DNA from 3 places in the Flavobacterium sp. CG_23.5 genome. Region 1 is predicted to be linked to each of the others. Evidence: riboswitches for the same ligand, from Rfam matches in the RefSeq annotation. Region 1 holds a riboswitch; each other region holds the start of a gene.
The links. Region 1 has a riboswitch for S-adenosylmethionine ahead of H4V97_RS02505 (Na+/H+ antiporter NhaC family protein). Riboswitches for the same ligand answer to the same signal wherever they lie in the genome.
Positions count from the first base shown of each region.

Region 1 (7,966 bases):
CAACAGTGAAGAATACTTTTAGTCTAAAATCCATACTTCTGATTTTTATTTGGATTAACTACAGCAATCCATTGTATTTCCTAACAAACCATTCTGTTGCAAGCAAAGTCGAAATCAAAACCAATAACCAAACCCAATCAATTAAAGGCGTTTTAGTTACATTATTTTTTTGAATGGATTTGTATTCTTCATTTTCTAAAAGCGATTTTATTAGCGCATCTGTTTGATCCGGAAAATAAGCTTTCCCTTGTGTCTGAAGAGCTAATTGAGATAATTTTTCTACATCTGGATTTACAAACTGCTTTTCGATATCAAAATCCAGAATTTCAAAATGACTGCTGTACGTAGTTTTTGAATTTAATTCCTTTACCGAAAAATTATAACTTCCTGCTGTAAGCCCATCAAGATTTACTTTATAAGAATTATTTCCTTTTAATAAATCGTAGTTTTTCGTTTGCTTGGTTTTACTATTGGTAACAGCGATAGTCAATCGTGCTTTTTCGTCAAATTCATAATTTTTATTAAAATACTGAGCGGTAATTTCGATTGCTTCTCCTGAATTGTAAAAACTTTCATGCTCCACAACCAATGATTTTTTGGCATTATTGGAAGCCAAAAATTGAATAATCTTATCTATAAAAATATCGAATTTTTCAAATGACTGATTATCGATATGACTTTGCAAACGCCATTTCCAACTATTTTCGCCCAAAAGAAAAGCGGAACGTTTTCCTTGATTCTCCGTAAAAACCAATAACGGGGAATTAGTTTCTATATTTCTAATTTTCGAAGATAGCAAAACCGATACATTTCCATTGGCAGTCACGTTTCCAAAAGGATTTTGCAACGGAGGGAAATTTTCAAATCCAATGTTATCAATCGCAAACAAATTAAATTGCGAATTAAATCCAGCTAGATAATCTTCTTTTTGACCACTCAACCTGAATGATAAACTATTTTGTTGTTCATTCAAAAAATTGAAATCAGTGTTGTTTCCGGTAATGATAAAAGTATTAACTCCCGCTAGTTTAGCACCCTCAAAAGCAGATTTAAATTCACCAGTTGGTTGGTATAAAATTAAAACAGTATAATCCTGTAACGATTTGATTTCATTTGGCTTAACGATAGTTACTTTACGTTGTGCATTAGTTTCTATGGCGTGTTTTAAAGCAGCAATATCTGGATGATTTATGGCCGAAATAATTGCCACATTTGTTTTCTGATCGATAACTTCTACCGCAAAATTCTTATTATTATTGAAGGTATTTTTTTCTTTTTCTTTCGATGATATACTAGCTTTAAAAACTTGTGAACCTACTTTGTTGGCTGGCAAAAGTAAATTAATGGTCGCTGTTTTTTTCGATGGAGAAAATGAAATACTTTGCTTACTCAATACCGAATTTCCTTGAGAAATACTAAAATCGGCAGAGACAATTTTGGTTCCTGAATACTGTAAAAAAACTTCTACCGGGAATTTATTCTTGTAAAAAGCATATTTATTTACGTTCAGTTGATTGATTTTTAAGTCAAATAATTTTGTTGTATCGCCTACTATTATAGGGAATACTTTATTCGAAGCATCAAAACTGTACACATAATCATTTCCCGAAGTTTGATTTCCATCAGTGATAATTACCGTTGGAAAAATAACATTTCTATTGATACTTTTTAGGTTTTTGGCAATTGCTTCAAGATTGGTCTGTGTTCCTTTGAAATTAAATGTCGAAGACGGTTCAAACTCCCTGTCAAATTGATACGTTTGCAAATCAAATTTATCTTGAATAGCAGTATTTGAGGTGATCTTTTTATACATTTCTAATGCTTTTTCATTAGCATTTAAAAAAGTAATAGAATTGGAATTATCCACAACAACAGCCAAAGGTGTTTTTACAATTTCTAATGTATTTTTTGTAATAATTGGATTTATAAGCAATAACAAAATCGAAAAAATAGAAGCAAAACGCAAAAAAGCCAAAAACAAACTGACTTTAGATTTGTTTTTGGCTTTGTATAAATAGTGATAAAATGACAAACCACCTGCTACGACTAATGAAAGTATAATCAATAAAATAGTAGTTGTTGTCATATACCCGAATTAAAAGATTGAATAATTTAAGAATTTAAAACAAATATTCAATAAATAATCTTTAAATCTTTAAATTTTTGAATCATTAACTTATGCTAAGTAAGCATTCCTCCACAAACGTTCATAACTTGACCTGTTACATACGCACTCATATCCGAAGCAAAGAAAAGACAAGCGTTAGCAACATCTTCAGTTGTACCTCCACGTTTCAATGGAATTCCGTCTCTCCATCCTTGTACCACATCATCACTTAATTTAGCGGTCATTTCTGTTTCAATAAATCCTGGTGCAATCGCGTTGCAACGAATATTACGAGAACCTAATTCTAATGCAACTGATTTTGTAAATCCAATAACACCTGCTTTCGATGCCGCATAATTGGTCTGCCCCGCATTACCCTTCACTCCTACTACAGAACTCATATTAATAATAGATCCTGAACGTTGTTTCAAGAAAGTTCTTTGAATGGCCTTAGTCATATTAAAAACTGATTTCAAATTGACATCAATTACTTGATCAAAATCGGCTTCAGACATACGCATCAGTAAATTATCTTTGGTAATCCCAGCGTTATTAATTAAAACATCAACAGTTCCGAATTCGGCAATTACTGCGTCAACCATAGTTTGCGCTTCGTTAAAATCAGCAGCGTTAGATTGATATCCTTTAGCTTTAATTCCAAGAGCGTTCAATTCATTTTCCAGAGCTAAAGCTGATTCAACAGATGAACTGTACGTAAAAGCAACATTTGCACCATTTTTCGCAAAAACCTCTGCAATTCCTTTACCAATTCCTCGACTTGCGCCAGTAATTATAACAACTTTTCCTTCTAGTAATTTCATGTTTTAAAATTAATTTAATATTTATTTGAAGCTATTGCCGCGATACGTTGCACTCATGCCAAAACACGAGATGTGCTTCTATCAGGACTACTTTCCATACGTCAAATATAGAATAATTACTTTTTAAAAAAAATTTCAAATTCAATAAACGTTCAAGCTAGCCAAACTTTATACTTTAAAATTTTTATCAACCCATTTATCCCAATTCGAACTGTAAATTGCCAGTAAAGTAAAGCTTAATAAAAATAGATGGTACCACGCATTACTGATTAAATCAAAAAAGTCTATTTTGCCCTTAGCAAAACTTAAAATTAACAAGACTTGTGCGCCATAAGGTAAAACCCCCTGAACAACGCAAGAAAAGATATCTAAAATAGCGGCTGTCTTTTTGGGATTCAAATCATATTCGTCATTAATCTCCTTTGCAATAGGTCCGGTAATTACAATTGAAACGGTGTTATTGGCTATTGCCAAATTAGCAAAACCCACCAATGCACCGATTCCTGCCTGTGCCGATTTTTTACTTTTGATCCGTCTTTTTATTTGATGTAATAGATAATCAATTCCGCCCGCTTTCTCCACCATCGCGGCTAAACCGCCCGTCAGCATCGATAACAAAAAGATATCAGTCATACTGATAAAACCTTCATATATTTTTTGGATAAACTCCAATACGGTAAAAGACTCTCCAATATAACCTATGATACCCGCTAAAATAGTTCCAATAATTAAAGTCGAAAAAACATTTATTCCAAACAAAGCCAAAAATATTACCACGATATAAGGAATAATAGGAATCCATTCAAAACTAGTTATTGGGAGGTCAACCGACACTATATCTGATTTTAGACCTAGATAAAAGAATAAAATAATTGTAATCACTGCGGCAGGAAACGCAATAAACAAATTGATTTTAAATTTGTCTTTTAATTCACAGCCGAGCGATTGTGTTGCGGCAATGGTTGTGTCCGAGATCATCGAAAGGTTGTCACCAAACATAGAACCACCCAATAAAGCACCAGAAATAAGCGGTAAAGAAGCACCACTTTTATCTGCTAATGTCACGGCTATAGGTCCTAGGGCAACAATTGCACCTACAGAAGTTCCAGTGGCAGTTGACAAAAAACTTGCAATCAGAAAGATTCCTAATGGAAAATAAGCGGCATCTACAGTGCTGATTCCTAAATTAACAACGGCATCAACACCGCCCATCGCTTTACTCACAACTGCAAATGCACCAGCAAGCAAATAAATCAAGCACATGGTCATAATTTTACTTTCACCGCAACCCGCAATTAAGGTTGTTACTTTTTCATCAGTGGAAGACTTGAATAATATAAAAGCTGCTATAATTCCAATTAAAACGGCAACTGGAGATGGAAATGCGTAAAAATCATGTAAAACAATTCCAGCACCCAAAAAAGTAAAAATAAAAACAAATAACGGAATCAAAGCGTACGGATTTCCTCTTTTTTTCGAAAAAATAGTCATAAAATTAATTTTAAAATGAATTAAATATGACGAAAAACGAAAGCTAAAAAATGGGAATGTAAACAACATTTTTTCCAAAGGATTTGGCTTATCGTTTTAGCACCTTGCTTGTTGCTGCAGGTTGCTATCTCATTGAGAGATTCGTGATAAAGGGTGCAAAAGTAATACATCATTTACTAAAAAACGACAAACTGTATGTTTTTTTGATAAAAAAAGCCTTACCGAAGTAAAGCTTTTTTAATATTATATTTTATTTTTTTTGAGATGTACTAGAAAGCCACATTCCATTTTGGTAATCTTCCATTTTCATCCAAGAAATTTTGTAAAACTTGTCCTTCGACAAAAGTTGGGATACCTTTAGTTTTATCATTGAATGTTTCATACCAAACTACTTCTAGCAAACTAATATCTTCGATTTTCATTTGTGCAGGCCAAGAATATTTTCTTCCCGTTTTTGCAAATTGATGACCGTTTACAATTTTATCTTTCAAACCGCCATTTTTGATTTTCAAAGTTCCGTCATTTTGAACAGTCCCAGTAGAACCAACCATAATTAACTCTTTTTCTTCCCCAACTACATAAACCAAAAACACGCCAGATCCTTCAGAAGCATTACAAACTTCTTCTAAACTATCATCTATTGTAAATGAAAACTGATTGCTAACTTTGAATTTTTTTAATTCCTTGTACATACTATTTTATTTTTATTTGAATTGGCTTCCGTAAAAAAAGCTCACAAAATCGTGAGAATCATCTAAACCATTCGTTTATGTTTGTTCTTTATTAAAATTAAACCATTAAAACAGCTATTTTTAATAAAGTGCAAAGGTATTTCTTTAATTCCATTTATAATAAAAAAGCCCCACAAAATGTGAGGCTTTTAAAATATTTAATTTAGAAAAAAATTATCCTAAAACTTCTTTAACTTTTTTACCAATTTCAGCTGGTGAATCCACTACATGAATACCACATTCTCTCATGATTTGTTTTTTAGCTTCGGCTGTATCGTCAGAACCACCAACGATTGCACCTGCATGTCCCATTGTTCGTCCTGCTGGAGCGGTAACTCCTGCAATGAAACCTACAACTGGTTTACGGTTACCATCAGCTTTGATCCAATGAGCAGCATCAGCTTCTAATTGTCCACCAATTTCACCAATCATTACGATACATTCTGTTTCTGGATCATTCATCAATAATTCAACTGCTTCTTTTGTAGTTGTTCCAATGATTGGATCTCCACCAATACCAATAGCAGTAGTAATTCCTAAACCTTGTTTTACTACTTGGTCTGCAGCCTCGTACGTTAATGTTCCTGATTTAGAAACAATTCCAACAGTACCTTTTTTGAAAACAAAACCTGGCATAATACCTACTTTTGCTTCACCTGGAGTAATTATTCCAGGACAGTTAGGACCAATTAATCTTGCCTTTCTTTCTTTAACATAACTATTAGCTTTAATCATATCAGCTACAGGAATTCCTTCAGTAATTGCAATAATTACTTTAATTCCAGCATCAGCAGCTTCCATTATTGCATCAGCAGCAAAAGCTGGTGGTACAAAAATAATAGTTGTGTCTGCTCCTGCTTGTTCCACAGCGTCTTTTACAGTATTAAAAACAGGACGATCTAAATGAGTGGTCCCCCCTTTTCCTGGAGTTACACCACCTACAACATTTGTTCCGTACTCAATCATTTGAGAAGCATGGAAAGTTCCTTCACTTCCTGTAAATCCTTGAACAATTATTTTGGAATCTTTATTAACTAAAACACTCATGATATATATTTTATGTGATTTTTATAAATTGTTATGCAAAAGTAAGGTTTTCGAAATTATTTTGATGCCTTTTCTTATCAAAATATATTATGATAATTGACTCATTTGATACCCTCTGAATAACTTATTATCTTTTATTTGCCAAATTGCCATAAAATGTGCCAATAACATTTCTTCTCTTGGGTTTTCTATCGTTTTCACAAAATGAGAATACCGCACGGAAATCATATCATTTTCAGCTATTATTTGGCTTACTCTTACTTTAGATCGCACATAAGCTTTACTCAAATCATCAGATAAATTCAATAAAGAATCATAATTCAGTTGCAAAAATCCTTTACTGCTACTCCAATCTAAAAGAACATCAGGATGCAAAAAATCTTTCATGACATCGCTATCAATTAGTGCATCTGATTTATAAAATTTCTGAACAATTTCCTTTGCAGACATATTATTTTAATTTATTTAAAATTTCGGGTATCTTTTTAATATTAGCCAGTTGTTTCAATTTCTCTCTTGATTCTTCAATTGGTGTACCAAAATAGGATTTTCCGCCTTCAACAGATTTTGTAACTCCAGTTTGACCTAGAATAACTGCCTTTGCGCCTATAGTGATTCCGCTGGTGGTTCCTACTTGTCCCCAAATAGTAACTTCGTCTTCAATTATTACACATCCCGCTATTCCAGTTTGCGAAGCAATCAAACAGTTTTTCCCAATTACTGTATCATGACCCACATGCACTTGATTGTCAATTTTTGTCCCTTCGCCAATTGTCGTGTCGCCCGTAACTCCTTTGTCAATGGTACAAAGTGCTCCAATTCCAACATTATCTTTTATCACGACTCTTCCTCCTGAAAGCAATTGATCATAGCCTTCAGCACGTTTTTTATAGTAAAAGGCATCTGCTCCAAGAATTGTTCCGGCATGTATTATTACATTATCTCCAATAACGGTATAATCGTAAATGGAAACATTAGAATGAATTAAGCAATTTTTCCCAATAACAACATGATTTCCAATAAATGTATTTGGCTGTATAATAGTCCCTTGCCCTATTAAAGCTGAAGAAGCTATTGAAACATTCGAAAATTGAAACGGTTTAAAATGATGGGTTAATTTATTGAAATCTCTAAAAGGATCATCAGAAATTAAAAGTGCTTTTCCTTCAGGACAGTCCACTATTTTGTTAATCAAAACGATGGAAGCGGCTGAATTTAATGCTTTATCGTAATATTTAGGATGATCTACAAAAACAATATCGCCTGATTCGACAACATGGATTTCGTTCATTCCATATACTGCAAAATTTGCATCACCCACATATTCACAGTTGATAATATTGGCAATTTCTTCTAAAGAGTAAACTTTGGGGAATTTCATAAATTTAGTGTTCAATATTCAATGTTCAGTATTCAGATTGACTACAAACTGAATACTGAAAACTGTAATTTACTCTTTTACGCGTTCCATGTAAGAACCCGATGTAGTATCAATTTTAATTTTATCACCTTCATTGATAAACAAAGGAACATTTACCGTAGCTCCAGTTTCAACAGTCGCTGATTTTGTAGCATTAGTTGCTGTATTTCCTTTAATTCCAGGTTCAGCATAAGTAACTTCTAGTATCACAGATGCCGGCATATCAACTGAAAGAGGTAAATCAGTTTCGGTATTAATGCTTACCATTACATTTTCTCCTTCTTTCAATAAATCTGGTGAGTCTAAAATGTTTTTATTCAAAGAAATTTGTTCAAAAGTCTCTGTATTC
Region 1 covers NZ_JAGGNA010000001.1:590,339-598,304, forward strand. The annotation lists partial or broken gene H4V97_RS02490 (LysR family transcriptional regulator) at 1-34, opposite strand, end outside; gene H4V97_RS02495 (hypothetical protein) at 59-2,086, opposite strand; gene fabG (3-oxoacyl-[acyl-carrier-protein] reductase) at 2,182-2,928, opposite strand; gene H4V97_RS02505 (Na+/H+ antiporter NhaC family protein) at 3,097-4,419, opposite strand; SAM-I-IV-variant riboswitch at 4,478-4,574, opposite strand; gene H4V97_RS02510 (hypothetical protein) at 4,689-5,111, opposite strand; gene sucD (succinate--CoA ligase subunit alpha) at 5,325-6,197, opposite strand; gene H4V97_RS02520 (nuclear transport factor 2 family protein) at 6,285-6,647, opposite strand; gene H4V97_RS02525 (UDP-3-O-(3-hydroxymyristoyl)glucosamine N-acyltransferase) at 6,649-7,578, opposite strand; gene efp (elongation factor P) at 7,648-7,966, opposite strand, start outside.

Region 2 (7,966 bases), 1.3 Mb from region 1:
ATTTAATACCCCATTCTTAATTTAAAAATACCTGCCACATTAATTTTAATTTTGTTAATACACCAAGGTTTAAAAAAACTACAAATCAATCAAAAAAAATTGCGGAAGCTGTTTTTAGGAAAATCAAGAAGGACTATTCTTTTTTTAGATAAAAAAACTCGTTTAAAAAATAAATTAAACGAGCTTTTTTAGTAGTTTAAAATCTTCGAAATTTAGAAAACCTTACTAGCAATTTGTCGAATATTTTCTGATTTTCCCATTGAATAATAATGCAAAACAGGAACGCCTGCTGCTTTCAATTCTAAAGATTGTTGAATCGCCCATTCGATACCAACTTGTCTGATGTCATTATTATTTTTGCATTGACTAACGGCATGAATCAAGTCTTCAGGCAAATCGATTCGGAAAATTTGTGGCAATACTTGTAAGTGCCTTTGCACAGCAATTGGTTTAATACCCGGAATAATAGGAACGGTAATACCCATTTCTCTGGCTTTGGCAACAAACTCAAAGTATTTTGCATTATCAAAGAACATTTGGGTTACCACATAATCAGCACCTGCATCTACCTTTTCTTTCAATCGTTTCAAATCTGAAATTAAGGAGGGCGATTCTAAATGTTTTTCTGGATAACCAGCAACTCCAATACAAAAATTGGCTTTGTTATCAACATCCATTACTTCGTGCAAATATTTCCCCTGATTCAATAAATTGATTTGTTTAACCAAATCAACGGCGAAATCATTCCCGCCATGTTTTGGCATAAAATACTGTTCATCCTTCATCGCGTCACCGCGCAATGCCATCACATTATCAATTCCCAAATAATGACAATCGACCAATAAATACTCGGTTTCTTCTTTCGTAAATCCACCGCAAAGCACGTGAGGAATGGTATCTACATTATATTTGTGTTTTATGGAAGCACAAATCCCTAGAGTCCCAGGACGCATTCTTGTTAGTTTTTTGTCTAACAATCCGTTGCCTTTATCTACATAAATATACTCTTCGCGAGAAGTGGTTACGTCTATAAAAGGTGGTTTAAACTCCATCAACGGATCAATATTATCGTATAATTCCTGAATGCTTTTCCCTTTTTGAGGTGGGATAATTTCAAAGGAGAATAATGTCTCTCCATTTGCGCCTTCGATATGTTGTGTTACTTTCATTCTTTTTTTGTTTAAAGTTTAAAGTTTAAGGTTTAAAGTTTCTTTCGAACAACTTTAAACCTTAAACCTTAAACATTTTTTTAATCTGCAATATTTGGATTCAGCCATTTCATCGCCACTTCGGTGGAAACGCTTCTGCGTTTGGCGTAATCGATAACTTGGTCTTCTTTTATTTTTCCAAGTCCGAAGTACTTACTTTCCGGATTTCCAAAATAATATCCAGAAACCGATGAAGCGGGCCACATGGCCATACTTTCGGTTAAAGTCACTCCTATTTCTTCTTCCACATTTAGTAATTTCCAGATTGTAGGTTTTTCTAAATGGTCGGGACAAGCCGGATAACCTGGCGCCGGACGAATACCTTTGTAGGTTTCAGCAATCATGTCTTCGGTGCTCAAGGCTTCATCAGCCGAGTAACCCCAAATTTCTTTACGGATTTTTTCGTGGAGATATTCGGCGAAAGCTTCCGCAAAACGGTCTGCCAACGCTTTGACCATTATTGAATTATAATCGTCTAAATCTCTCTCAAATTCTGCTGCCCATTCATCAACACCAAAACCGGTCGTTACACAAAACGCCCCCATGTAATCGGTTTTACCAGAATCTTTTGGAGCAATAAAATCAGACAAAGCGATGTTTGGAGCGCCTTTTGTTTTTTGGGATTGCTGACGCAAAGTCAAGAATTTATCCAACACTTTTCCACTTTCGTCTCTCAATTCAATATCATCATCATTAACTTGGTTGGCTGGGAAAATTCCATAAATTCCTTTGGCTGTCAGTTTCTTTTCTTTTAAAATAATAGCTAACATTTCCTGTGCATCTGCAAAAACGGAAGTAGCCTGTTCACCAACAACATTATCTGTTAAAATTGCCGGGTATTTTCCGAACAATTCCCAAGTTCTAAAAAACGGCGTCCAGTCAATATACGGAACCAAAACATCCAAATCAACTTCAATGGTTTTTGTTCCAATAAAATTAGGCTTCATTGGGCTATAATTATCCCAATTCAATTGCAATTTATTTTTCCGAGCTTGCTCAATCGTCAAGAAATTTTTATCTCGCGAACGATTCAAAAATGTCTCTCTAAAAGCATCATATTCCGCTCGTATATCGCTTGCGTATATTTTTTTATCTTTATTTAGTAAATTTCCAGCAACCGTAACGGCTCTCGAAGCATCGTTGACGTGAATAACTGTTTCTCTATATTGCGGTGCAATTTTCACGGCAGTATGCGCTCGTGAAGTAGTAGCCCCACCAATCATAACAGGAATTTTTATGTTTCTTTTGTCTAATTCCTTAGCCAAATAAACCATTTCATCAAGCGAAGGGGTTATCAATCCGCTTAATCCAATAATATCAACGTTGTGTTCTATGGCCGCAGCGATAATTTTCTCTGGAGCAACCATTACACCCAAATCGATGATTTCGTAATTATTGCAAGCCAAAACAACCGAAACAATATTTTTTCCAATATCGTGCACATCTCCTTTTACAGTCGCCATTAAGATACGACCAGCAAAACTCGAAACACCATCCTTTTCCGCTTCGATAAACGGCAATAAATAAGCTACCGCTTTTTTCATTACGCGGGCAGATTTTACCACTTGCGGCAAAAACATTTTCCCCGAACCAAATAAATCCCCAACGACATTCATCCCCGCCATTAAGTTGATTTCGATTACTTCGATTGGTTTTGCAGCTGCCTGTCTGGCTTCTTCAACATCAATTTCTATAAATTCATCAACTCCTTTTACTAGCGAATGGGTAAGCCTTTCCTGAATAGTTCCCGAGCGCCACTCCTGAACTGCTTTTTCATTGCTTTTGGTATCCCCTTTTACATTTTCGGCAAAGTCCAACAATCTTTCGGTTGCATCCTCTCTTCTGTTTAGAATTACATCTTCAACGCGCTCTAAAAGATCCTTTGGAATTTCGTCATAAATAGAAAGCATTTCCGGATTCACGATTCCCATAGTCATTCCGTGTTGTATGGCATGATATAAAAAGACCGAGTGCATAGCTTCGCGAACCGTGTCATTTCCTCTAAACGAAAACGAAACGTTACTTACGCCTCCGCTAATATGCGCATGAGGAAGATTTTCTCTAACCCATTTCGTCCCTCTGAAAAAATCCAATGCGTTCAGGCGGTGTTCTTCCATTCCTGTAGCCACTGGAAATATATTCAAATCGAAAATAATATCTTGGGCTGGGAAACCAACTTTGTTTACCAAAATATCATACGAACGTTGGCAAATTTCTATTCTACGTTCATAATTGTCCGCTTGACCTACCTCATCAAAAGCCATTACAATTACTGCAGCACCGTAACGCTTGATCAATTTGGCGTGATGAATGAATTGCTCTTCTCCTTCTTTCAACGAAATAGAATTCACGACACTCTTTCCTTGTACTACTTTTAGACCCGCTTCGATAATATCCCATTTTGAGCTATCAATCATGATTGGAACTCTAGAAATATCCGGTTCAGCTGCGATTAAATTCAGGAATTTTGTCATAGCATATTCGCCATCCAGCATTCCTTCATCCATATTAATATCGATGATTTGTGCGCCACCTTCCACTTGTTCTTTAGCAATACTGAGTGCTTCTTCGTATTTTTCTTCTTTGATTAACCGAAGGAATTTTCTAGAACCAGTCACATTCGTGCGCTCACCAATATTCACAAATACGCTTTCCGGCGTAATGATTAAAGGCTCTAATCCCGATAATACAAGGTTTTTTCTATGTTCTTTGTGTGCCATTTTAATTTGAGTTACTAAGTTCCTAAGTTGCTTAGGTCCTAAGTTATTTTATTATATCATTTGCTCTTTACAAAGCTCTTTTTCAATTTTTTGGGCGTGACCACAAGGGTCGGGCTATTCGCTACAAGTCCTCGTCTCTTCCCAAAAGACGAGACTGTGGGCTTTTCACTGCTATCCCTCACGCAGTTTTGTGATAACAACAATATTATTTGCTTCTTTTTGTCATTCCGATGAACGAAGCAAACTCACTATCTGAATCAACTGATGCGATTTTTTCTCGTTCTACGATCCTGCAAGGTTTCCAAAACCTTGTAGGTATTTTTTTCATTAACCATAATCTCATTTTATACCTACAAGGCTCAAAAAAAACCTCGCAGGAAATATCACTACATCGTGGCCGTTGAAACTCTTGGTTTATACTCCTTTGCGATATCAGCAATCAACTTGATGTGTTCCGGCGTTGTTCCACAACAACCGCCTATGATGTTTACTAAATTATCGTCTAAATATTCTTTGATGAATGCTTGCATTTGTTCCGGTGTTTCATCGTATTCTCCAAAAGCGTTTGGCAATCCTGCATTAGGATGTGCGGATACATTGAACGACGTATTTTGTGACAAAGTATGTAAATACGGTTTTAACAAATCGGCTCCTAAAGCACAATTGAAACCAACACTCAACAAAGGAATATGCGAAACAGAAACTAAAAAAGCTTCTACCGTTTGCCCAGAAAGTGTTCTTCCTGATGCATCCGTAATGGTTCCTGAAACCATGATTGGAATATCGATATTACGTTCGTCTTTGACTTCTTCAATGGCAAAAAGTGCGGCCTTTGCATTTAACGTGTCAAAAATGGTTTCCACCAATAATAAATCACTTCCTCCGTCAATCAATGCTTCTACTTGTTGTTTGTAGGCAATACGTAAATCATCAAAAGTTACGGCTCTGTAACCTGGATCGTTTACATCTGGCGACATGCTTGCTGTTCTGTTTGTTGGCCCTATGGAACCGGCTACAAAACGAGGTTTATCTGGATTTTTCGCTGTGAATTCATCGGCTACTTCACGGGCAATTCGTGCTGATTCGTAGTTCAATTCATAAACCAAATCTTCCAAATGATAATCAGCCATTCCGATGGTGGTTCCTGAGAACGTATTGGTTTCAACGATATCTGCTCCTGCTTCAAAGTAGGCAGCATGTACTGCTTTTATGGCTTGTGGCTGCGTGAGTGACAATAAATCGTTATTTCCTTTTAAGGAATGTGGAAAATCTTTGAAACGTTCGCCCCGGAAATCTTCTTCGGAAAAATTGTAGCGTTGCAACATGGTTCCCATTGCTCCATCGAGTACGAGTATGTTTTTTTTAATGGCTTCATGGATAAGCCCCCTAGCCCCCGAAGGGGGAACTCCTAAACTGTCTTTTGAAATGCTTGACATAACTTTTTATTTCTTGTAAATCTCGACAGGTATCGGGATTCACACTTTTGATTAATAATTACAAAAGTTCACTATTTTAGCTCTTTAGCCCCGATTGCAGTGAAAATCCTTTTATTTTTTTCTTTAAAAAATAAAAGATTGCAACGGAAAGCGGGAACGGTATTGGCAGAAAAAACGCCAATTGTTCGCTCCTGATACTGAAATTAATTCAGTAGGCTAAATATCGATATGTTGTCAAGAAAAGGTTTGAGAAATACTAGTGCGTATTCGTGTGTTATCTATCTTAGATGCTGAAACAAATTCAGCATAAAGTAGAATGTAGCACCTTCTTTAAAGATAAAGGGTTGCTAAGGTTTCATTGGGTCTTTCCCTCCGCCTTTCGTGATAACTTTCAATAAATATATGAACAGTGCAAAGTAAAGACATAGCGCTAACAATTGCAAGTTTTTTTTAAAAGTTTCTAAGGGAGTTTGTTGCAAAACTTTTAAATAAAAAGGTTCTGAATTGCAAGGATTTAAACCAACCTTAGCAACTCAGAACCTTTGTACCTCAGCAACTTTATTACACTATGGCTTTTACTACCGCTTTTGGAGCCTCTTTACGAGTTCCATCGAATCCGTCAACACCGGAAACTGTAGTATATTTCAATACATATTTCTTCCCCGGATTGATAATTTGGTAGGCCGCTTGACACATAATAGTGGCTTCGTGGAATCCGCAAAGGATCAATTTTAATTTTCCTGGATACGTATTTACATCTCCAATGGCAAAAATCCCTGGGATATTAGTTTGATAATCCAAGGCATTGTTTACTTTGATGGCATTTTTTTCGATCTCTAATCCCCAGTTTCCAATAGGTCCTAATTTTGGTGTTAGACCAAAAAGTGGAATGAAATAATCTGTAGGAATTGTGCGGTGTGCGCCATCTTCATCAACAACAACAGATTCTAAATGCTCAGCACCGTTCAACCCAATTACTTCCCCTGGAGTAATCATTTTGATTTTACCTGAATTTTTAAGTTCCTGTACTTTTTCTACAGAATCTAATGCGCCTCTAAACTCATTTCTACGGTGGATCAAAGTCACCTCAGAAGCTACATTAGACAGGAAAATACTCCAGTCTAAAGCAGAATCTCCTCCTCCAGAAATTACAACTTTTTTGTCCCTGAATTTTTCTGGATTTTTAATAAAGTATTTTATCCCTTTATCTTCGTAAAATTCAATATCTTCGATAAGTGGTTTTCGTGGTTCAAAACTTCCTAATCCACCTGCAATTGCTACAACTGAAGCGTGAAATTTCTTCCCTTTATTTGAAGTCACAATAAAACTCCCGTCTTCTTGTTTCTCTATGGTTTCAGCACGTTCACCAAGTGTAAATCCGGGTTCAAATTGCTTGATTTGCTCCATTAAATTATCTACTAAATCCCCAGCCAAAACTTCAGGAAATCCTGGAATATCATAGATCGGTTTTTTAGGATATAATTCAGATAATTGACCACCAGCTTGAGGTAACGCATCCAAAATATGGCATTTTAGCTTCAATAATCCTGCCTCAAAAACGGCAAATAATCCAGTTGGACCTGCTCCTATTATAAGTATATCTGTTTTAATCATTTTTTTATTAATTTATCCTCCCATCTGCCCCCCTTAGTAGGAGTGGGTGACTTTGAGGAAATTTGTTGTTGTTATTCTATTTACTGAATTACTTTTTTATCATGCAAAGTAACTGTGCTTTTTATTATTTTTTACTGACAAATATCATAATTATTCGTTTTAAAAAAAACAGAAATTTGTTATTAAGATTTATTACTATTTATCTTCCGTCTTGTATATTCCTTTCTGTTCCCGCTACGGGCGCTACGGGAATTTTTAACGCTGCTGTAATCTCATTCATTTTATTGACTTTTTCCTCAAAATTTCCTTTCAGCGTCTTGCGATATTCATTCAGGTTTTCGACCATTTTATTGATATCATCCGGAATTATTTCTTCAAAAAACTCGCGTAATCTTTTGGCAGTTGTCGGTGATTTTCCGTTGGTCGAAATAGCGATTTTCACATTTCCTTTGGTTACAATTCCGCCCAAATAATAATCGCACAATGGCGGAGTATCAGCAATATTACAAAGCAAGTATCTTTTTCGAGACAAATCAAATACTCGTTTATTGACTTTCAAATCATCGGTGCAGGCAATGACTATGTGCCGTTTGCGAAGCATCCATCGATTGAACTTTTTATAAGTCAATTTTACTGACGGATATCTTTCGACCAACTCTTCCAATTCTGGCAAAAACTTTGGTGCAACCACCTCAACATTCGCATTTGGACTCGATTTCAATAAGAATGATAACTTTTCTAAACCTACATTTCCCCCACCTACAATAAGTACATTGAGTTGATGTAATTTTAAAAATATTGGATATAACTCATTCCTTTCCATACACTAGTACCTTATTGTGGTTTGATTTCAATTCTTTATAAAAACCTACCCTTTTCTTACTATCGCCGACTACTTCTCCAATGACGATTATCGCTGGAGAACTTAGATTATTCTTTTCCACAACGCTTTGAATTGTATTTATAGTTCCAATTCCTACTTTTTCCT
Region 2 covers NZ_JAGGNA010000001.1:1,867,936-1,875,901, forward strand. The annotation lists gene metF (methylenetetrahydrofolate reductase [NAD(P)H]) at 213-1,169, opposite strand; gene metH (methionine synthase) at 1,250-3,928, opposite strand; gene H4V97_RS08025 (homocysteine S-methyltransferase family protein) at 4,315-5,364, opposite strand; SAM riboswitch class I at 5,636-5,755, opposite strand; gene H4V97_RS08030 (NAD(P)/FAD-dependent oxidoreductase) at 5,926-6,978, opposite strand; gene H4V97_RS08035 (bifunctional precorrin-2 dehydrogenase/sirohydrochlorin ferrochelatase) at 7,178-7,801, opposite strand; gene cobA (uroporphyrinogen-III C-methyltransferase) at 7,788-7,966, opposite strand, start outside.
Region 2: linked by a shared signal. The riboswitch ahead of H4V97_RS08025 (homocysteine S-methyltransferase family protein) and the one ahead of H4V97_RS02505 (Na+/H+ antiporter NhaC family protein) in region 1 are both predicted to bind S-adenosylmethionine.

Region 3 (7,966 bases), 1.3 Mb from region 1:
TCTTTAGAATAGAAATCATTTTCGAATTCTTTTTCTAATTCAATCATTGCTTTTGTCGCCTGATCAGCAGCAACCACAAGACCAATTCCTCTTTCTGATGAACCTTGTGAAATGATACTGACACTAATATCGTTATCACCCATCACTCTAAAAATACGAGCATCGACGCCAGTTTTACCAAGTAATCCTCTTCCTTCTAAGTTTACTAACGATACATTTTCGAGTACGGAAAGTGTTTTTATTCCTTCATTATTCGAATTGGAAGTAATTAAAGTTCCTTTGTTTTCATGATTGAATGTGTTTAAAATTCGAAGAGGAATATTCTTTTCTAATAAAGGAATTATCGTTTTAGCATGAAGAATTGTCGCCCCAAAATTAGCCAACTCATTCGCTTCGTTAAAGGTCAAATGGTCAATTTTTTTGGCATCCAAAACCAAATCCGGGTTTGCTGTATAAATCCCATCGACATGCGTGTAATTCTGAAGCTCTTCAGCATTTAAATAATTAGCAATCAAAGAAGCGGTATAATTGCTGCCGTTTCTTCCTAAAGTCGTTGTGTCATTTTTATTGTTTGAACCTATGAAACCGGTCACAATATTGACCGTATTGCCATTATTTTGTTTAAAATATTGCACTACATTTTTCTTCGAAATTTGTTCCAAAGGTTGTGCATCTCCAAATTTTGAATCCGTTTTTATCAACTCTCTCGAATCGGTAAAACGAGCGTTGATTCCATTTTTGATTAAAATTGCGGTAAGCAACTTAGCCGAAAGCAATTCTCCTTTAGACAAGACTAAATCTTTAATTTTGTTGCTGTAATCACCAATCAAGCTTACACCTTCAAAAAGTTTTTCCAATATTTCAAATTCTTCAGATAAATCGACATGTTCATATTCGGCTTGTTGGTAGGTTTTAAAATCTTCAAAAAGCGGTTTGTAATTTCCATTTTGAGATGCAATCCCTAAAATATCTTCTAGCTCATTGGTAGCATTTCCACGCGCTGAAACTACGATAGCAATTTCCTCTCCTTGAGTTACTTTATCTGTAATAATAGCAACCACTTTATTTAATCCCTCACCATTCGATAAAGATTTACCTCCAAATTTTAATATTTTCATTGTGTTGTGTTGTTTTTGGCTTAGAATATATCCTGAAGCAAATTGTCTAATTGTTTGTATTCTATCAAAAAAGCGTCGTGTCCGTGAATGGAAACAATTTCCTGATAGGTGACATTACTTTTATATTTTTTTAATTCTTTATAAGTTGCCTTATTTTCATCTGCAGTAAAAAACAAATCAGAATTGATGGCGATGATATGAATATCGGCTTGAATTTTTGATGCTATTTCTTCAAACGTAGCTGTATTTCTGGTGATGTCTATCGTTTTCAGCAATTGATTCATCATTTTATAAGAAGAAAGTTGAAATCGTTTTTGCAATTTCGTACCATGATGACTCAACCAGCTTTCCACATTAAAAATGGCCAATTCTTCATTGGTAGTACGTTGGAATTTTTCTTTAAAAGATTCTGGAGTACGGTAGCACAACATCGCATGAATCCTGGCATCTTCAATTGGATTTCGAGAATTATTCAGGATTTGCTCTTGTAAGAAACAATTAGCTATCAACCAATCCGTCGATTTCCAGTCGGTGGCAATGGGAATTAAATGTTTCGTTATTTTAGGCTCTAAAGCCGCTATTTCCCAAGCAATTCCTCCGCCTACTGAACCTCCAATAATAGCATACAGTTGTTTAATTTGAAGAAATTTAATTCCTTCTATAAAGAGTTTAGCGATATCTCTGGCATTGAAATCCAAATAGTTCTCAATACTAGTTTCATCATAGCCATTGCCCGGAACATTAAAAGCTAACACAGTATATTTATTAGTGTCGATTGTTTTGTTTTCACCAATTAAATCATTCCACCAGCCAGTCGAACCTACAACTGTCGAGTTTCCTGTCAATGCATGATTTACCAAAACTATTGGCGCCGTATGTAATGCCGGTCCAAAAACTTCAAAACTTAAGCTTAGAACAGGATAAAACACGCCACTTTCGGTGGTGAAATTTTGTAATGTAATATGGGTTGGTTTATTTTCCAATTTCAAATCTTTTATGATGTTTGATTTGTGTCTGGAAATATTAGAAAGAAAAAACTAGGGTAAACCAGTAAAATTCTCGTTGTTATCTTTCCACGTTTGGCGTGGTAGAATGCAGCACCTTCTTCGATAAATCGAAGGGTTGCTAAGGCTTCATTGGGTCTAATCCCTCGTCCTTTCTTTATAACATTTCAATACGTATGTGAACTTAAAGGCACAAATTAACTACTAATTTTTTAAACAAACAAATTTTTCCATTAATTGATTTTGACTACAATCTTAAATAACAACATTGGAAAGAGTCTATAAACGGACTCTTTCCCTATGTTGTTTCAAGTCCACAATGATTTTTTACAGTCGTTTCCATTTAGATAAACATTGCTTCATTTTCTTGCGAGTACATTAGAAAAAGCAATGAATTTACTGCCTTTTTCTGAGCCGAAGGATCCCTCTTTGTTATTTCAAATCTTGGATGAATCAATTCATTTATAGGCTGATTATTACTGAACAGTTTCTCTCTTAAAAACTGAAATACTCTTAAAATATATTTTAATGTTTTCATAATTATTACTTTTTAGTTGTTTGTTATTTTACCCGTACGTTGTAATATAAAATCCTTTCATGTTAGAAAGTCAAATCCCTTATCTCAAAAAGAATGCCTTGATTTATCCCTTTAGATAAAAATGATGCATTTTCCCATTTGCAGCGATTTCAATTTAAAATTCTTTTCTTAGCAACTATTTGTCCAATGCCATTTAAAGAACCAGTATCCAGCTAATAATTATCCCGATGGATTAAGTTTTTCAGAAACTACTATTGTCGCATTTTTACTGATTCTTATTTTGACTACTTATGCTTTTACGATGAACTGAGCATCGCTGGCCGCATATCTAAATTGACTTATTTTTTAGTGTTCATTTTTTACTAATTGCGAATTTTTGATGCTTTCGAAAACAACTTGTAAATCATTTTTCAAATCTTCGATGTCTTCTAATCCAACCGACAATCGTATTAAATCTTTGGTTACTCCTGTTGCGACTTGTTGTTCATCTGACAATTGCTGATGCGTAGTACTTGCGGGATGAATAATCAAAGATTTCGTGTCTCCTATATTAGCCAAAAGCGAAAATAGTTTTGTTTCATCGGCGACTTTTTTGGCGGCTTCAAAACCCCCTTTTAAACCAAAAGTGACTACTCCGTTTTGTCCTTTTGGCAAATATTCCTGAGCCAAATCATAATATTTACTCGACTTCAATCCTGGGTAATTCACCCAAGCCACCTCTTCTTGACCTTCTAACCATTGGGCTAAAGCCAATCCGTTTTCACTGTGTTTCTGTACGCGGATAGGTAAGGTTTCTAATCCTTGAATAATCTGAAACGCATTAAATGGACTCAATGCCGCTCCATAATCACGTAATCCTTCTATTCGAACTTTGGCAATAAAAGCAGCATTTCCAAGCGCTTCATGATAAACCAATCCGTGATACCCTGCAGAAGGTTCCGTGAATTCAGGAAATTTTCCATTAGACCAATCGAAATTTCCTGCATCAATAACCACGCCTCCAAGAGACGTTCCGTTGCCGGCAATATATTTAGTCAAAGAGTGAATTACAATATTGGCTCCGTATTGAATAGGATTCAGTAAATAAGGGGAAGCAACTGTATTATCTACAATAAAGGGAACTTTGAATGCTTTGGCTTGCGCCGAAATAGCTTTCAGATCCAATACATCTAATTTCGGATTTCCAAGAGATTCGGCAAAAAACACTTTTGTGTTTTCTTGTGCAGCTTTAGTGAAATTGTCAGGATCTGATGGGTCTACAAACGTGGTTGTGATGCCTAATCTTGGCAAAGTGACGCTCAGTAAATTATAAGTTCCCCCATACAAACTGTTTGATGCTACAATATGATCTCCCGTTTTTAGCAAAACCAATAATGCCGTGGCAATTGCAGCGGTTCCAGATGCGGTAACTACTGCGCCTATTCCTCCTTCAAGCGCAGCAAGGCGTTGCTCCAAAATATCATTGGTTGGATTATTTAATCGTGTGTAAATAAAACCTGCTTCGGCAAGTCCAAATAAATTGGCTGCATGTTCTGAATTGTTGAAAACATAAGAACTGGTTTGATAGATAGGCACAGCTCTGGTTCCTGCTGTTTTGGTAACGTCGTGTCCTGCGTGTAATGCGTTGGTTGCAAATTTTTGAGTACTCATAATTTTTTGTTTTTAATGTTCGATTCTTAAACTAAATTAATTTCAATTATATTTTTTTTACTAATTTAAGATGTTGCAATAAATTGAGAATAAAAAAACCCTTTTAGATAGATATCCAAAAGGGCTTTAAGTTGTGTTATAAACTTATACTTTCGGAATCAACAGACGCAAACACACATAATAGCTTTCGCGCAAATCATGGTCTTGACAGTACATTTATTCATTTGTTGAAGATTTAAGTTGTTCATTTTTTAAATATTTATTTTTAATGCAAAAAGCATTCCGATTGGTATAGTTCAAAAAAAAAGCCTCCCGGTATGTGGGAGGCTTTTGCTATATAATTTTTTAATTTAAAATTATGCAATAGTCGACCCACAGGATTTATCCTGAACGGATTTACACATATTACACATATTAAATTTCATTTTTCTTTTTTTGTTGAAACAAATTTGCAAACTATTATTTAGATATCCAAATTTTTAAAAAAAAAATAACATCGAAAAAAATACTCAACTAAACCATTCTCTTTTTATTAACATGCGGAGATTAATTTAATATCAAAAAAAGGAACGATTAAATTCTAAATTTATGAAAGTCGTTTTTTGTCATGTCAAATCATGGCTTTTAAAAAATATTTTGAATCAAATAAATAAAACTTCATTTTCTTGAGAATACATTAATGCTAATAATGAATCAGCACTTTTTTGTCCCAAAGTGGCCGTTGTTATTATTTTAACCCTAGGATGAATTATTTCATTTGCAGGGATAGGCGGAATCTCTTTTGTTCTATTTGCCTCTAATTTAAAACTTGGCAAAGACGAAATGGTTTTAGGCGCTTTCATAAAATTTAGTTTTAGTTGTTTGTTTATTTTTCCTGCAGTAATAAATTCCTTAACCTTTCCGTCGCAATAGTTGATGTTTTTTATAAATAAATAATTTTGTTATTAATAAAATTGTCCTAAAAACTAGTAGTAAATCATTTAGAGCAAGCTTTAACTATTTTCATATTAACAACCCTTTCGATTTGCTTTTCATTTAATCGTTTATTCTGATAAGCTCTATGAATTCGTTTTTTTAACGATTGCCATTTTTCTTTCATATAAGGATATAATGACAATGACATTTCGTTACCTTCTTTTGATTTTTTATAATGCATTTTGTATTCTTTCACATAATTATAATAATCGTCAAGACATTTATCCCACTTGTGATTTCCAATTGTGTACTCTCTTTTCGGTGCATTTTCCAATACAAAAAACTTTTCACTTGCTTTCATAACTAAATTATTTAATAAATTAATAGTTCATATTTGGCCTTATTACTTTTAATAGATACTTCCGGAATACGTAAATAAAATTAATAACTGAAATTCTTAGCTGGTCTCCTGTTTTTGTTAAAAATAATCGCTTTTAAAAGCAATAATTAATTAATTTTAGAGTTTAACAAACTTACTAAATTAACCTTATTACTATAAAATTTACTCGTTCAATTAACTCAATATCAGATGAGAAGCATTTATTCACAACTTACAATAGGAAAAACGTTATAAATAACAATTTTGACAATAGTTTGATGAGAATTCAAAACCAAAAAAATTCGACTACAACATTAGAAATTGCTTTCAATCAAAATTTCCTGAAAAACTCAAATAAATAGAAATATTACATTTTTAACCTTTATACTGATTAATATCCAAAACTATCTTTAAATTGAAAATTAAATATTTGAAAATTAACAAATATCCCAGCCTTACAAAAGATAATCTGTTGATTTTAAAAAAATCGAAGCTATCTACTTATAAAAAAATAAGTCAAGATTAATTTGCAATTCAAAATGGTTTCATACATTTGCATCCGAATACAAGAGGAAAAATTTGAACTGATTGCAACCTCTTCATAATGAAACGAATTCATTATGGATGCTGAAAAATTTTCAGTAGAAAAAATGCTAAAGCAGAAACTCTCCTTTAGTATTTCCCGCAATTATTTTTCCTCCCTTAATTTTAAATTTATATTTATTATGGCATATTTATTTACGTCAGAATCTGTGAGTGAAGGACATCCAGACAAAATTGCAGATCAAATTTCAGACGCATTAATTGATAATTTTTTAGCCTTTGATTCAGAGTCAAAAGTAGCTTGTGAAACTTTAGTTACTACCGGACAAGTAATCCTAGCAGGAGAAGTAAAATCCAATACCTACTTAGACGTTCAACATATTGCCCGTGAGGTAATTAGAAAAATTGGCTACACAAAAAGCGAATATATGTTTGAAGCCAATTCTTGTGGTATTCTTTCGGCTATTCACGAACAATCTGCTGATATCAATCAAGGGGTTGACAGAGCTAACCCTGAAGAGCAAGGTGCTGGTGACCAGGGAATGATGTTTGGTTATGCAACTAATGAAACCGAAAATTACATGCCTTTGGCACTTGATTTATCACATAAATTATTGCAGGAATTAGCTATTTTAAGACGTGAAAATAACGAAATTACGTATTTACGTCCGGATGCTAAGTCTCAAGTAACTTTAGAATACAGTGATGACAATAAACCAACACGTATTGAAGCGATTGTAATTTCGACACAACATGATGATTTTGACGAAGAAGCTACTATGCTTGCAAAAATCAAAAAAGATCTTGTTGAAATTTTGATTCCAAGAATCATTGCTAAAAATCCAACACACGCTCATTTATTCAACGATGCAATTCACTACCATATCAATCCTACCGGGAAATTCGTAATTGGAGGACCACACGGAGATACTGGACTTACAGGAAGAAAAATTATTGTGGATACTTACGGTGGAAAAGGAGCTCACGGTGGTGGTGCATTTTCTGGAAAAGATCCAAGTAAAGTAGATAGAAGTGCGGCGTATGCGACACGTCATATCGCTAAAAATTTAGTTGCTGCAGGTGTTGCCGAAGAAATCTTAGTACAGGTTTCTTATGCAATTGGTGTAGCTAAACCAATGGGTATTTTTATTGATACCTATGGTACTTCTAAAGTGAATATGACCAATGGTGAAATTGCCAAAAAAGTAGAAGCAATTTTTGATATGCGTCCTTACTTTATTGAACAACGCTTGAAACTAAGAAATCCAATTTACAGCGAAACTGCTGCTTACGGGCATATGGGACGTACGCCAGAAACAGTTACTAAAACTTTCTCTGCTCCAGGCGGAAACGAAAAAACAGTTACTGTTGAATTATTTACTTGGGAAAAATTAGATTTTGTTGACCAAGTTAAAACTGCTTTTGGATTGTAACAATTCTAAGCATTTATATACAGAAAACTGTCTTGTTTTATAAACGAGACGGTTTTTTTTTAGCCCATCCCGAAGTCTCGGGAGGTAAAGAAAATCCTTTCCAAAAAAAAGATTCATTTTTTCTTATAAAAAAAGAGCGACCAACGGAAGCTCCTTTATTTATTTAGAAAAAAAATCTTTTTATGGAAAGATTGAAAGGAACAGCTGGATTAGCTTCCTACAAATTATATTTTAAAGAAAAGATTACGTAGCGTGGCTGAACGGTATATTGCGAGGTTCTGGTGGAAAATTGAGAGAAACTATCGTCATTTAGCGAGGTCGTGTTCAATAAATTGGTTCCACTGACTTTGTATTCCAGTTTGCTCCCTTTCTTTTGATAAATCAAG
Region 3 covers NZ_JAGGNA010000001.1:1,887,293-1,895,258, forward strand. The annotation lists gene thrA (bifunctional aspartate kinase/homoserine dehydrogenase I) at 1-1,118, opposite strand, end outside; gene H4V97_RS08095 (alpha/beta fold hydrolase) at 1,139-2,101, opposite strand; SAM riboswitch class I at 2,181-2,288, opposite strand; gene H4V97_RS08100 (hypothetical protein) at 2,466-2,660, opposite strand; gene H4V97_RS08105 (O-acetylhomoserine aminocarboxypropyltransferase/cysteine synthase family protein) at 3,006-4,310, opposite strand; gene H4V97_RS08110 (hypothetical protein) at 4,952-5,152, opposite strand; gene H4V97_RS08115 (hypothetical protein) at 5,287-5,586, opposite strand; gene metK (methionine adenosyltransferase) at 6,330-7,580, shown strand; gene H4V97_RS08125 (carboxypeptidase regulatory-like domain-containing protein) at 7,798-7,966, opposite strand, start outside.
Region 3: linked by a shared signal. The riboswitch ahead of H4V97_RS08095 (alpha/beta fold hydrolase) and the one ahead of H4V97_RS02505 (Na+/H+ antiporter NhaC family protein) in region 1 are both predicted to bind S-adenosylmethionine.